Linked DNA regions of Zymomonas mobilis subsp. pomaceae ATCC 29192. Each later gene encodes a partner of the first gene's protein in a complex. Links are inferred from orthologs where the notes say so. Each region holds a gene or a part of one and is shown in the gene's direction. Other genes may lie near its edges.

The links.
Region 2: the proteins of tsaB (region 1) and tsaD are in contact, whole or in part, in a solved structure (PDB 4WQ4), measured with the Escherichia coli proteins. The link is inferred for Zymomonas mobilis subsp. pomaceae ATCC 29192 from one-to-one orthologs.

The regions. Positions count from the first base shown.
Region 1 is NC_015709.1:1,930,698-1,938,479, forward strand. The notes cover bases 1-2,872. They hold tsaB (tRNA (adenosine(37)-N6)-threonylcarbamoyltransferase complex dimerization subunit type 1 TsaB), read left to right. Parts: upstream 1-1,059; coding sequence 1,060-1,686; downstream 1,687-2,872. Other genes in these bases: ZYMOP_RS08555 (DEAD/DEAH box helicase), read right to left, coding at 1-65; ZYMOP_RS09465 (hypothetical protein), read left to right, coding at 157-378; ZYMOP_RS08560 (NifU family protein), read left to right, coding at 511-1,059; rimI (ribosomal protein S18-alanine N-acetyltransferase), read left to right, coding at 1,746-2,159; ZYMOP_RS08575 (Ros/MucR family transcriptional regulator), read left to right, coding at 2,338-2,751. Outside these bases: ZYMOP_RS08580 (Fur family transcriptional regulator), read left to right, coding at 3,014-3,442; bfr (bacterioferritin), read right to left, coding at 3,598-4,089; ZYMOP_RS08590 ((2Fe-2S)-binding protein), read right to left, coding at 4,214-4,387; ZYMOP_RS08595 (inositol monophosphatase family protein), read left to right, coding at 4,674-5,474; ZYMOP_RS08600 (S9 family peptidase), read left to right, coding at 5,890-7,782. UniProt on the Escherichia coli protein: Required for the formation of a threonylcarbamoyl group on adenosine at position 37 (t(6)A37) in tRNAs that read codons beginning with adenine.
Region 2 is NC_015709.1:1,426,201-1,429,989, reverse strand. Bases 790-3,789 are described here. They hold tsaD (tRNA (adenosine(37)-N6)-threonylcarbamoyltransferase complex transferase subunit TsaD), read left to right. Parts: upstream 790-1,743; coding sequence 1,744-2,835; downstream 2,836-3,789. Other genes in these bases: ZYMOP_RS06245 (NAD(P)H-dependent glycerol-3-phosphate dehydrogenase), read left to right, coding at 2,837-3,789; hemC (hydroxymethylbilane synthase), read right to left, coding at 819-1,745. In the rest of the region: ZYMOP_RS06260 (uroporphyrinogen-III synthase), read right to left, coding at 45-782.

The DNA.
Region 1 (7,782 bases):
TCCAAGGCCTGAATAAGAGACGAGTCGAGACCCAAGGTTTTGAACGAAACCGGTGTTTCCGTCATAAAAGACTTTCCTGTTTTTGAAATAGGCGTGAGAATACGCCTTGAATAGCGAGGTTAAACTCGCAAATAGCCTGAAAAAAAACAGGCTTGCGTGAACGGGAAAGCCTGTCGCTGCTGGGCATCTGAAGTGGAATACTGGCAACGCGCCATAGAGGAAGCCTGTTTCAACCCTCAAAATGGCAAAGACGGCTGTCAGAGATATGGCGGTGGAACACGCAAATTCCGTGCATATGCCCGTTTAGTACGGGCACAGATGCTTACAGCTATAATAATGGGCGCGAGAGGGTTAAAACGCAACCCCTTATCCTCTTAATTAAATAAATTATTATTTTCTTTAAGAAAAATAGCCGGTCGCCCCCCAAAATAATGGAATAATTCGAAAAAATATCAAAAGCTGAAACAGATAATCTTGATTGCAACCTGTAGCTGCACCAAATGCTATCTTATGTTGATCGAAACAGAAAATACGCCGAATCCGGCGACCCTTAAATTTTTGCTCCACCGCCCTGTGATGGAGCAAGACTCTTGTTTTTTTGTCAATAAAGAGGAGGCTGCCGATTCTCCGCTTGCTGTTGCCTTATTTGATTTGGGCCCAGTGACGGGCGTTTTTTTTGGACAGGATTTTGTTTCTGTCACCGCTGAAAATCCCGGCATTTGGTCTGAACTTGAGCCCAAAGTTATTATGGTGCTGTCAGATCATTTTGAATCAGATGCCCCTCTATTTGTTAAAACTTCAGAAAAAGCTGACGCAAAGCAAGCCGAAGATAATGATATTGTTATTCAGATTAAAGATTTAATCGCGACAAGGGTAAGACCTGCTGTTGCCCGTGACGGGGGTGACATCGTTTTTCAGAAATTCGAAGATGGTATCGTTTATCTCTCTATGCGGGGGGCCTGCTCGGGTTGTCCTTCTTCTGTGGCGACCTTAAAGCAAGGGGTTGAATCTTTATTAAAACATTTTGTGCCTGAAGTAACCGAAGTGCGGGCAATCTAGATGCGGCTAGTGATTGATACAGCCACTGCCGCTTGCTCTGTTGCTTTACTAGAAGGCCAAACGTTGATTGCCTGTGAAAAGGAGATGGTCGGCCGCGGCCATGCCGAGAAGCTCTTGCCCATGATTGCCGCGCTTCCTGAAAAAGGGCATGCTGACCATATTATCGTTGATTGCGGTCCCGGAAGTTTTACGGGCGTTCGCGTTGGGTTAGCCGCCGCGTTGGCCTTGGGGCTGGGTTGGGATGCGCCCGTTACCGGTTATGCTTCTACAGATTTAGTTGCGGGGGCCGTTTTTGCCAACAAACTTGACGTATCAAATCTAACCGTAGCCTTTACGGGGGGGCATGGCGAGTTATTTATACAGTCCTTTACCCGCCTCGATAGCCCTGCGCGTTTCAAAGCCCTTACAGACCTAGAATCTATGCGCCCGGAAGTAGCGGCAACAAGGGTGCAAGATGAAATCATTATCGGGTCAGGTGCCTCAGCCTTAATCGAAGCGCGCGGTCATGGCGAATCAGTAGAAGCTTGGCCATGGGCTGATGATGTACAATTTTTAGAAAATACTTTTGTAAATTTATCGCCGACTCCAATTTATGGACGGGCACCTGATGCCAAAATTTCTTTATGACATTTAATAACAATGATTTTGAATTCTCAGATCGCGGTGATCTTCTTCTAGATAATGTCATGTCTATCATGACCGCGGCTTTTGATCCTTTTTATTGTGAAGCATGGAATCGTTCTCAGTGCGACGGTATGATGAAGCAGTTAGGGGTTTATTGTCTTGTTGTAACAATAAAAGAAAAACCGGCGGGTTTTTTGTTATCTCGTACTATTTTTGATGAGTCGGAACTATTATTATTAGCAGTAAGACCTGAATACCGTAAAAAAGGTGTCGCAACGGCACTCCTTAAAAAGCTTATATCAAAAGCGCATTTTGAAGACACTAAATGTATTCATCTTGAAGTTAGAGATAAAAATCCAGCCTTAGCTCTTTATTATAGCTTAGGATTTAGAGAGGTTGGCCGTCGTATCAATTATTATAAATCGTTAAATGGTGATTTATACAATGCAATCACTCTAAGTTTAATTATAATTTAGCGGACGCCATTTAAGGTAGTTAATAATTTTAGTTGCATTTTCTATAGAATTTGTTCAATTATAAGAAGGTAAAGCGTTGGAAGGTCGACTACGGCCTTTCTTCTGGGTAAGAGCGTTAATCCAGCCCAAGAGAGACAAATGGTCTCCCACGCCTTCTTCCTAAAAAAAGGACTGTTTTATGAGTGATGACAATGCTTTGTCAGAAACCCTTATTACACTAACGGCGGACATTGTTTCAGCACATGTCAGCAACAACAGTGTTTCTGTCGCTGATGTGCCCCAACTTATTCAGAATGTACATCATGCTTTGGCCGCTTTGAGTGAATCCAATGCTGAACCTGAAGCCCGTCCAGAACCTGCGGTTTCTGTCCGAGCCTCTGTAAAGCCTGATTATATCATCTGCTTGGAAGATGGTAAAAAGCTGAAAATGCTGAAACGTCATCTGGCTACGCATTATCAGTTAACGCCGGAACAATATCGCGCAAAATGGAACTTACCTGCGGATTATCCAATGGTTGCGCCCAATTATGCCGATCAGCGTCGTTCGTTAGCTAAAAAAATCGGGCTTGGTACTCAGCGTCGTAAGCGTTAATCTAATAAAATTAGATTAATTTTTTAACAAAAACAAATCGCCGCAGATAGAACAAAGTTAATATATCTTGGCTTTTATGAATAGAGACCTCATACCCTTTATTCTGTTGCGGGATTAAAATCATGGCATCGGGGGCGATGCATGTTTTTAAATTGCTAAAATAAAAGCCAATTTTATAAAGAGAAATGATTGGAGCCTGCGCCTTTCCAGCGCAGATTTCTCTGGTTTTTATTGGGTAACAAAGAATCGACGGAGATTGGGGATGCGGCAGATCAATATTGAAGCGCTTTGTGCACAAAAAGGTCTGCGCATAACGGGACAGAGACGGGTTATTGCTCGTGTCTTATCCGAGGCCGAAGATCATCCAGATGTTGAATCTCTTTATGAACGGGCCTCAGCGATTGATTCTGGAATCTCAATCGCAACGGTTTATCGTACAGTACGCTTATTTGAAGAGGCGGGCATTCTTGAACGCCATGACTTTGGTGACGGGCGCGCCCGTTATGAGGCGTCACCAGAAGACCATCATGACCATTTGATTGATGTTGAATCGGGACGTATCATCGAATTTTCTGATGATGAAATGGAAGTTTTACAAAAGATGATTGCTAAGCGTCTGGGCTATACCTTAGTCGATCATCGTTTAGAACTTTATGGCGTTCCTTTAAATCGTCAGAAAAAACTAAAATAACCACATTATAATTTTTAAAAAATAATTACGAATTTGTACTTTGTTGAAGTGATGTGATTCCTCTTCAATGAACCACTAACTATACCGAAAGCTGAAATAAAAAAGGCAGCAGGGTATAAAACCTGCTACCTTTTCTGAAACTAATATCTTGTATCTTAGTCTTCAAATTTAACGGCGGTATCGCTGTTAAGTTGAATATATCCTTGGATGCCCATTTTACTGATAAGGCTTAACTGCGTTTTCAATCCATCAGCATGGACTTCTTCTTGCTTCAGGATAGAAGAAAGCAAATCGCGGGTACCAAAGTCTCCCACTTTTTCACAGCATTCAATTGCCTTTTTATAGAGAGGAATGGCCGTATCCGCCTCTAGGGATAAATCCGCCTTGATGACTTCTTCGACATTTTCACCAATGCTGATATGCCCAATATCCTGAAAATTAGGAAAACCTTCTAAAAACAAGAGGCGCTTTGCTAATTCATCGGCATGTTTCATCTCATCAATAGAGTTGGACCGCTCCAATTGAGCCAACTTATCCACACCCCAGTCTTCTAATACACGATAGTGCAAGAAATACTGATTGATAGAAGTAAGCTCACTTTTCAGGAGTTCGTTCAAATGAGTGAGAACGTCTTTATCACCTTTCATACCACAATAATCCTTAGCTGTTTACAATTCATTTAGAATCATAAACGAAGCATAACCCTTTAGGTTGCAGAAATTATAGTGTTAATAAGATGATATCTCTGACAATAAATAATTGTAAGTCTGTTCAGACCATGCAATTCTGTTCATCAGAAATGATTTTATGGGCTGCTTTGCTGCATTTACCGCAACAAGCTTTAACACCCATTTTTTTATAGGCTTGTCCAGGTGTCGCAGCCCCTTGTCGTGCTGCATCTTTTAAGGCATTATCACTAACCGTGTTGCAATGACAAATAATCATCCAGCCTATCCTTAATTAAGAACCACCCTAACGGGACATAGTTTAGTAAGAACGTTGTCTAAGAAACATAGCATATTCTTATTTGATAACAAGTATCATTATCAATAAATTTAAATAAAAAATAAACGCCGCGTTATTTAGAAATTTAATTCTAAATTAAAAAATAATTTTATTTAAAAATAATAATTTATAGTAATATATTTTTATATTATATAATTTTCTTGATTGCCACTATCTAAATAGAGGAAAAGAGTAAGGAAAGAACAGGCTATTTGCCGGAGGATCCATGCATTCGCTTTATGATGCCGTTACATCTTTGATGTATGAAGTTGCTAATGATCTGTTAGTGCCGCGTTTTCGCCATCTCGCTCAGAGTGAAATTGCCGAAAAAGAACCGGGTGATTATGTAACCGTTGTAGATAAAGAATCCGAAAAACGAATTACTGAACGACTGGCTACTTTTCTACCAGAAGCTTATATCGTGGGGGAAGAAGCCACCGCTGCAGATACGTCTTTATTGAAAAATTTGAAAAAAGGATTGGCTTGGACGGTCGATCCTTTGGATGGTACCGGCAATTATGCTGCCGGTAAAACACCTTATGCTATGATGATTGCTTTATTAGCTGATGGTATACCTCAGGCCGGCTGGATTCTGGATCCTGTGTCTGGACGGATGTGTCATGCCGTCAAAAATGGTGGTGCTTTTATTGATAAAGAGCGTGTAACAACGCGTAGCACGGGACAAGCTATTCCGGTTGTTGCTTTATCGGCACGGGTTACAGAAGATAACCTGCATCCCGATTTTGACAAGCATCAACCTCTTAATCATGGCATCACGTTAGCGCCATCGCCATTATGCGCCGGAGAACAATATCCGCGTCTGGTATTGGGGCAAAATGATGCAGCCCTTTTCTGGCGTAGTTGGCCTTGGGATCATGCACCGGGTTCTTTGTTCTTAGAGGAAGCCGGGGGGAAACTCGCTCGCTTTGATGGATCTTCTTATTCTACTGCGGATTGTAGCCACGGAATGCTCGGTGCCAATTCACCTGAAATGTGGGATCGGGTAGCCGAAGCCTTATTACGATAAAAAAGAACGCTTTACGCTTAGCGGTTGAGACAAATGTTATATTGATATTGTCTCAACCGTATATCGTTAATAGGCCAATATATTAATATGAGGTGGGCTTAAGCTAATAAAAACAGGCAAATTATTAAATAAATAAGTGTATTCTCTAAACGGCTTCATCCCTAAATATGCGCTAGATAGCCGCAAAGCTACTTAGGCAATATCTCTGAATAATTTGAGAATTACCCTTAAATATTCTCTTTATTTAATATAAAAACTATCTCGAAATATTACGTTTAACAAAATTTATAGCTTACTAAGCCCGATCAAAAAGGTAATCCTCCTTCATAATAGGGTGCCATGATTGCGTTCATTTGGGACATGCTTTACCTAAAAGCCTATGTCAAAAATTCTAATGGGCGTACTTGCTGCTGTGATGATTCCTATATCTGCTTCGGCTGCTAACTTAACCTTGGACCGCATTTTTGCCAGTCCTTCTTTGTCGGGCCCCACGCCGCGCTCACTGGCTTTATCCCCTGATGGGCATTACGCAACTTTATTACGTCCAAGAGCGGATGATCTTAATCGTTATGATTTATGGGCGATTGATACCCGTAATGGTAAGAGTCGGATGCTCATCGATTCCAAAAAAGTGGGATCGGGCACAGAAATTTCTGAAGCAGAAAAAATGCGTCGTGAAAGAGCCAGAGTCGGCGGCACGTTGGGTATTGTAACCTATAACTGGTCACCGGATGGACATTCTATCTTAGTGCCGTTGGATGGCGATTTATATTTAGCGACTCTAAACGGATCCGTTCGGCGAATGACGGATACGCCGTCAACCGAGGTTGATGCCCAAGTTTCGGCCGCTGGGCATTATCTTTCCTTTGTACGCGATCAGAATTTATTCGTTATCGATCTTAAAACAGGTCATGAATTAAAATTGAGTCATGATGGAGGGGATGCCTTAACTTGGGGCTCGGCAGAGTTTGTCGCGCAAGAAGAAATGGCGCGGAACAAAGGCCATTGGTGGGCACCCGATGACTCGCGTCTTGCGGTTGCACGGGTAGATGAAAGCAAAGTGCATATTGTTACGCGTGCAGCAATCGGGGCAGAGGGGACCAAAACCTATCAGCAACGTTATCCTGCGGCGGGAACCCCTAATGCCAAGGTTGATCTTTATCTGATGAATCCTGATGGTTCGGATAAAATCAAGGTCGATTTAGGGGATAATGACAATATCTATTTAGCGCGGGTTACTTGGGCACCCGATAGTAAGACACTTTATGTTCAACGGGAAAGTCGTGATCAACAACATTTGGATGTGTTAAAGGTTGATGCGACGAATGGCCAATCTCGCGTTTTGTTTTCAGAGACCGCTAAAAGCTGGATTAATCTTAATGATGATTTACGCATATTAAACGATGGTAGTTTAATATGGGCTTCTGAACGGAGCGGTTTCCGGCATCTCTATCGTTGGAAAGAGGGGCAGTGGACGACTTTAACGGAAGGGGACTGGATGACACTGGGTGTCGTCGGTGTGAACCAGAAAAAAGGCCAACTCTACTTTTTAGCCAATAAATCAAACCCGCTAGAGCAGCATCTTTATAGTATTGACTACGAACACCCCAAAGATCCCACCCAACTGACTGAATCGGGTTGGTATAATACGGTGGTAATGGATAAAGAAGCCAACCATATTCTAATAAATCGTTCTAATGTTAATCAACCACCCCAAGTCTATCTCGCCGATACAAAAGGGCATCCTATCAGTTGGATAGAAGAAAATAAGCTGGATGCAAGGCATCCTTATAGTCCTTATCTTTCCCAACATGTTCAGCCTAAATTTGGCACCTTATCAGCAAATGACGGTACAACACTTTATTATAAGCTTTTGATGCCTAAAATGGAGCAGGATAAACAGTATCCTGTATTAGTTCAGGTCTATAATGGCCCTGATTTAGGGCGGCAGGTCTTGCAAGGATGGACGTCACCCTTACATCAGTATTTAGTTGCCAAAGGTTGGATCATTTTTTCAATTGATGGTCGTGGATCCCCTGGCCGCGGTAAGGCATTTGAAGATCATATTTATAAAGCAATGGGGACGGTCGAGGTCGAGGATCAATTAACGGGGCTTAGCTGGTTAAAGGCACAAAACTACGTCGATCCTAAACGGATTGCGGTATTTGGTTGGTCTTATGGCGGTTATATGGTGCAAAAATTGCTCCAAAAAGCGCCCGGACAGTATGCCGCGGGGGTCTCCGGCGCACCGGTCATTCGATGGGGACTTTATGATACGCATTATACCGAACGTTTTTTAGGCAATCCG
Region 2 (3,789 bases), 500 kb from region 1 along the record:
GTCCCCGCCCCTAGCTGTTGATCAGCGCCAGTTCTTTGTACGTTTCATAACTCTAAACTTGCTGCGGCTTTTAACAGATGAATATCATCTGGATATTCTGCAACAGCAGTGGCTTGCCACGTTTTTCCTACCTGCTCCGCTACAGTTGGACTGATAACTGCAATCGGAACCCTATCTGGATTGATATTCGTTTTTTTTAATAAAAAACGAAAGCGTTCTGCAAATCGTGAAGAATGTAATAAAACGATAGCCTGTTGTGTTAATGCCTGACAGGCAGCCATCGGTAAACAGTCAATATCTTGCATTTTATAAACGATTTGTAAAAAAAACGTCTGATTTTCCTGAAATTCACTCTTTTCCGCAAGATAAGTTTTATGGATTTCACCACAAAGACGCAATATCCGAGTCCGTCCATCTTGCTTTAAACGTTCAATCAAAGATTCTCCGTTACCATTGGCCACAATAATATGAGAAAATCCGGCATCAACAGCCGCTTGCGCCGTCGTTTTGCCTACGGCGTAAAGCGGATAATTGACTAATTTTTGTAATTCAGCGCCGCCATGATAAATAGCTTGAGCACTCGTGACCATGACAGCTTCATAAGAAGCCGGAGAGGGTAATGCCCATGAAAGGGGAATGGCCTCCGCTAAAGGTGTTTTAGTCACACGCCATCCAGCAGCAATCGCCTGTTTTGCGGTTCTACTAGCACCCGGTTCCGGACGTAGAATCAACAAATGGCGGGAAGATGCCTGATAATCCGTATCTATCCTTGTAAATGGCATAAAAATAAATCTTAAAATGGACGCTAAGGCAGAACCTTATCCCGTAAAGGAAACATCAACCTTAAATAACGATTTTAATTCAGGAGGCGCCTGATTTAACAGTAAGGTCCCGACATCAAAAGCATCAGAGGGCTGAAGAATAAATTTATCAATAGCAGTCGAAAGCTGACCATCGGCTGTATAAAGACAAGCTCGCAAACGAATCCCATTTTCTTTTACTTCAGCAAAAGCGGCAATCGGTGAATGACAATCCGCATTAAGTCGCATCAGTAATTGTCTTTCGGTATCCACAGCCCTATGGGTGGGCTGATGATCTATAGCAGCTATTATCGACCATGCCGCCGAATTGGCCAAAGCTTCTATACCAATAGCGCCTTGCCCAGCAGCAGGCAGCATTTCACTTAAAGGAATCGTGTAACCAATATCACCTTTTCCGAGTCGGATCAGACCGGCAGCGGCTAGAAGGGTGGCATCGAAGGCTTTATCTTCAAGCTTTTGGAGGCGGGTCGCAACATTGCCTCTTAATAATTTTATCTGAATATCAGAACGACGATGTCTAATCTGTGCCGCACGTCTAGGCGAAGCCGTACCGACACAAGCCCCTAAGGGTAGGGTTTCAAGAGAAGGCGCACCGATCAGTCGATCGTGAACATCGGCTCGGGCAAGCATCGCGGCAATTGAAATATGATCAGGTCGAAAGGTTTCGACATCTTTCATCGAATGAACCGCAGCATCAATCTCACCCGCGGTCAAAGCCGTATCCAGTTCCTTCGTCCAAAGCGATTTGCCCCCTATATCGGCTAAAGCCTGATGACGGTTTTTATCGCCCGATGTACGAATAGGCACGATAATAACAGCTTCCTCTGACCAGCCATGTGCACTGCATAAAGCAGTCGCCACTATTCGGGCTTGAATAAGAGCCAAAGGAGAACCACGAGATCCGAGACGAAAAGGAAATTGCATGATAGTTGCTCTACCGTCCCTTATGATGGCAGAAAAGCCCCCTATGGCATTAGTTTTAGGTCTTGAGTCGAGTTGCGACGAAACAGCAGTCGCTTTGGTTGATAATAATGGTAATATTATTTCCCATCATTTGGCAACCCAAGAAATATTGCATCGCCCTTATGGCGGCGTCGTTCCTGAAATTGCAGCGCGGGCCCATGTTGAACGCCTGGAGCCCCTTATAAGAAAGGTTTTAAACGAATCAGATAAAAATCTGACAGATATAGATGCGATTGCTGCTACTGCAGGCCCGGGTCTTATCGGTGGTGTGATGGTGGGGTTAGTAACGGGAAAAGCGCTATCGCTGGCTTGTAACAAACCTTTAATCGCCGTAAATCATCTTGAAGGTCACGCTTTAACGCCTAGATTAGCAAACCAATCACTCAATTTTCCCTATCTCCTGTTGCTGATTTCTGGTGGTCATTGTCAAATTTTGTTAGTGCAAAATGTGGGTGTCTATCGTCGCCTCGCGACAACTATTGATGATGCGGGTGGGGAAGCCTTTGACAAAACTGCCAAAATTTTAGGGCTTGGGTTTCCGGGTGGGCCAGCTGTTGAACAGGAAGCGCTTAAAGGCGATCCCCATGCAGTACCCTTACCTCGTCCTTTGATTCATAGTCAGGAGCCTCATTTTTCTTTTGCAGGTTTGAAAACGGCTGTCTTACGTGCACATCAATCCGGTCAATATAAACGCGCTGATATAGCGGCCTCTTTTCAGCAGGCTGTTATCGATTGTCTCGTTAATCGTAGCCAAAAAGCACTCAAAAAAATCGAAGGTGAAGGCATCTCGGTTAATGCGTTTGTCATTGCGGGAGGTATGGCGGCGAATACAGCGATTAGACCAGCGCTTATAAAATTAGCAGAAGAGCATCATTTACCGCTTGTCGCCCCCCCGCCTTGGTTATGCACGGATAATGGCGCTATGATTGCATGGGCCGGTCTTGAACGCTTTCGTTTAGGAATGATAGACGGTCTGGATATTCCAGCAAAAGCCCGTTGGCCTTTGGATCCTTATGCAGAAAAAGCTCGTGGTGCTGGAGTAAAAGCGTAAAATGTCTTCTGAAAAAAAACGAGAAGAAGCCAAAATATTTCCTCATATCGGTATCCTTGGTACGGGCGCATGGGGAACGGCTTTGGCAATGGTAGCAAGCCATAATGGACCTGCAACCTTATGGGGAAGACGCCACAATGTTGTCTGTGCTATCAATGAAAGACACATAAATCCCGATTATTTACCCGATATTTCCTTACCAAAATCGCTTCATGCGACCGATAAACTTGAAGATCTCAAAAATGTTTCGGCTTTTTTAGTGGCTATTCCAGCACAGAAAATGCGTTCTGTACTGAATTTATTACCTGACGATGATCGCCCTTTAATTCTGTGTGCGAAAGGAATTGAAGCGCATTCAGGGCTATTAATGTCACAGTTAGCGGCAGAAATTTTCCCCAATAGACCTATCGGTTTGTTATCGGGCCCTACTTTTGCCAGTGAAGTAGCGCGTAATCTACCGACAGCGGTTACTTTAGCCGCAAAAGAAGCCTCGATTCGGTATGGTTTAATGGAGCGTTTAGCAATCCCAACCTTCAGGCCCTATGCGTCATGTGACGTCATTGGCGCTGACGTTGGCGGTGCTATCAAGAATGTATTAGCGATAGCCTGCGGGGTAGTTGCGGGCGCAGAACTGGGCCATAATGCCCGTGCCGCTATTATTAGCCGTGGTTTCGCCGAGATGACTCGGCTTGGGATAGCCTTAGGGGCAAAACAAGAAACTCTGACAGGCCTATCAGGTTTGGGGGATTTGGTTTTGACCTGTTCTTCTGATTTGTCTCGCAATTTTACATTCGGTAAAAAATTAGGACAGGGATACAGTTTTGAAGAACAACAAAAAATTAAAGCTGTAACCACAGAAGGTGTTTTTACAGCACCTGTTTTAGAGCGGCTTGCCGCCCGACTCAAAGTAGAGATGCCCCTTATTTCAGCGATTTGCGCCTTAATCAGGGGAGA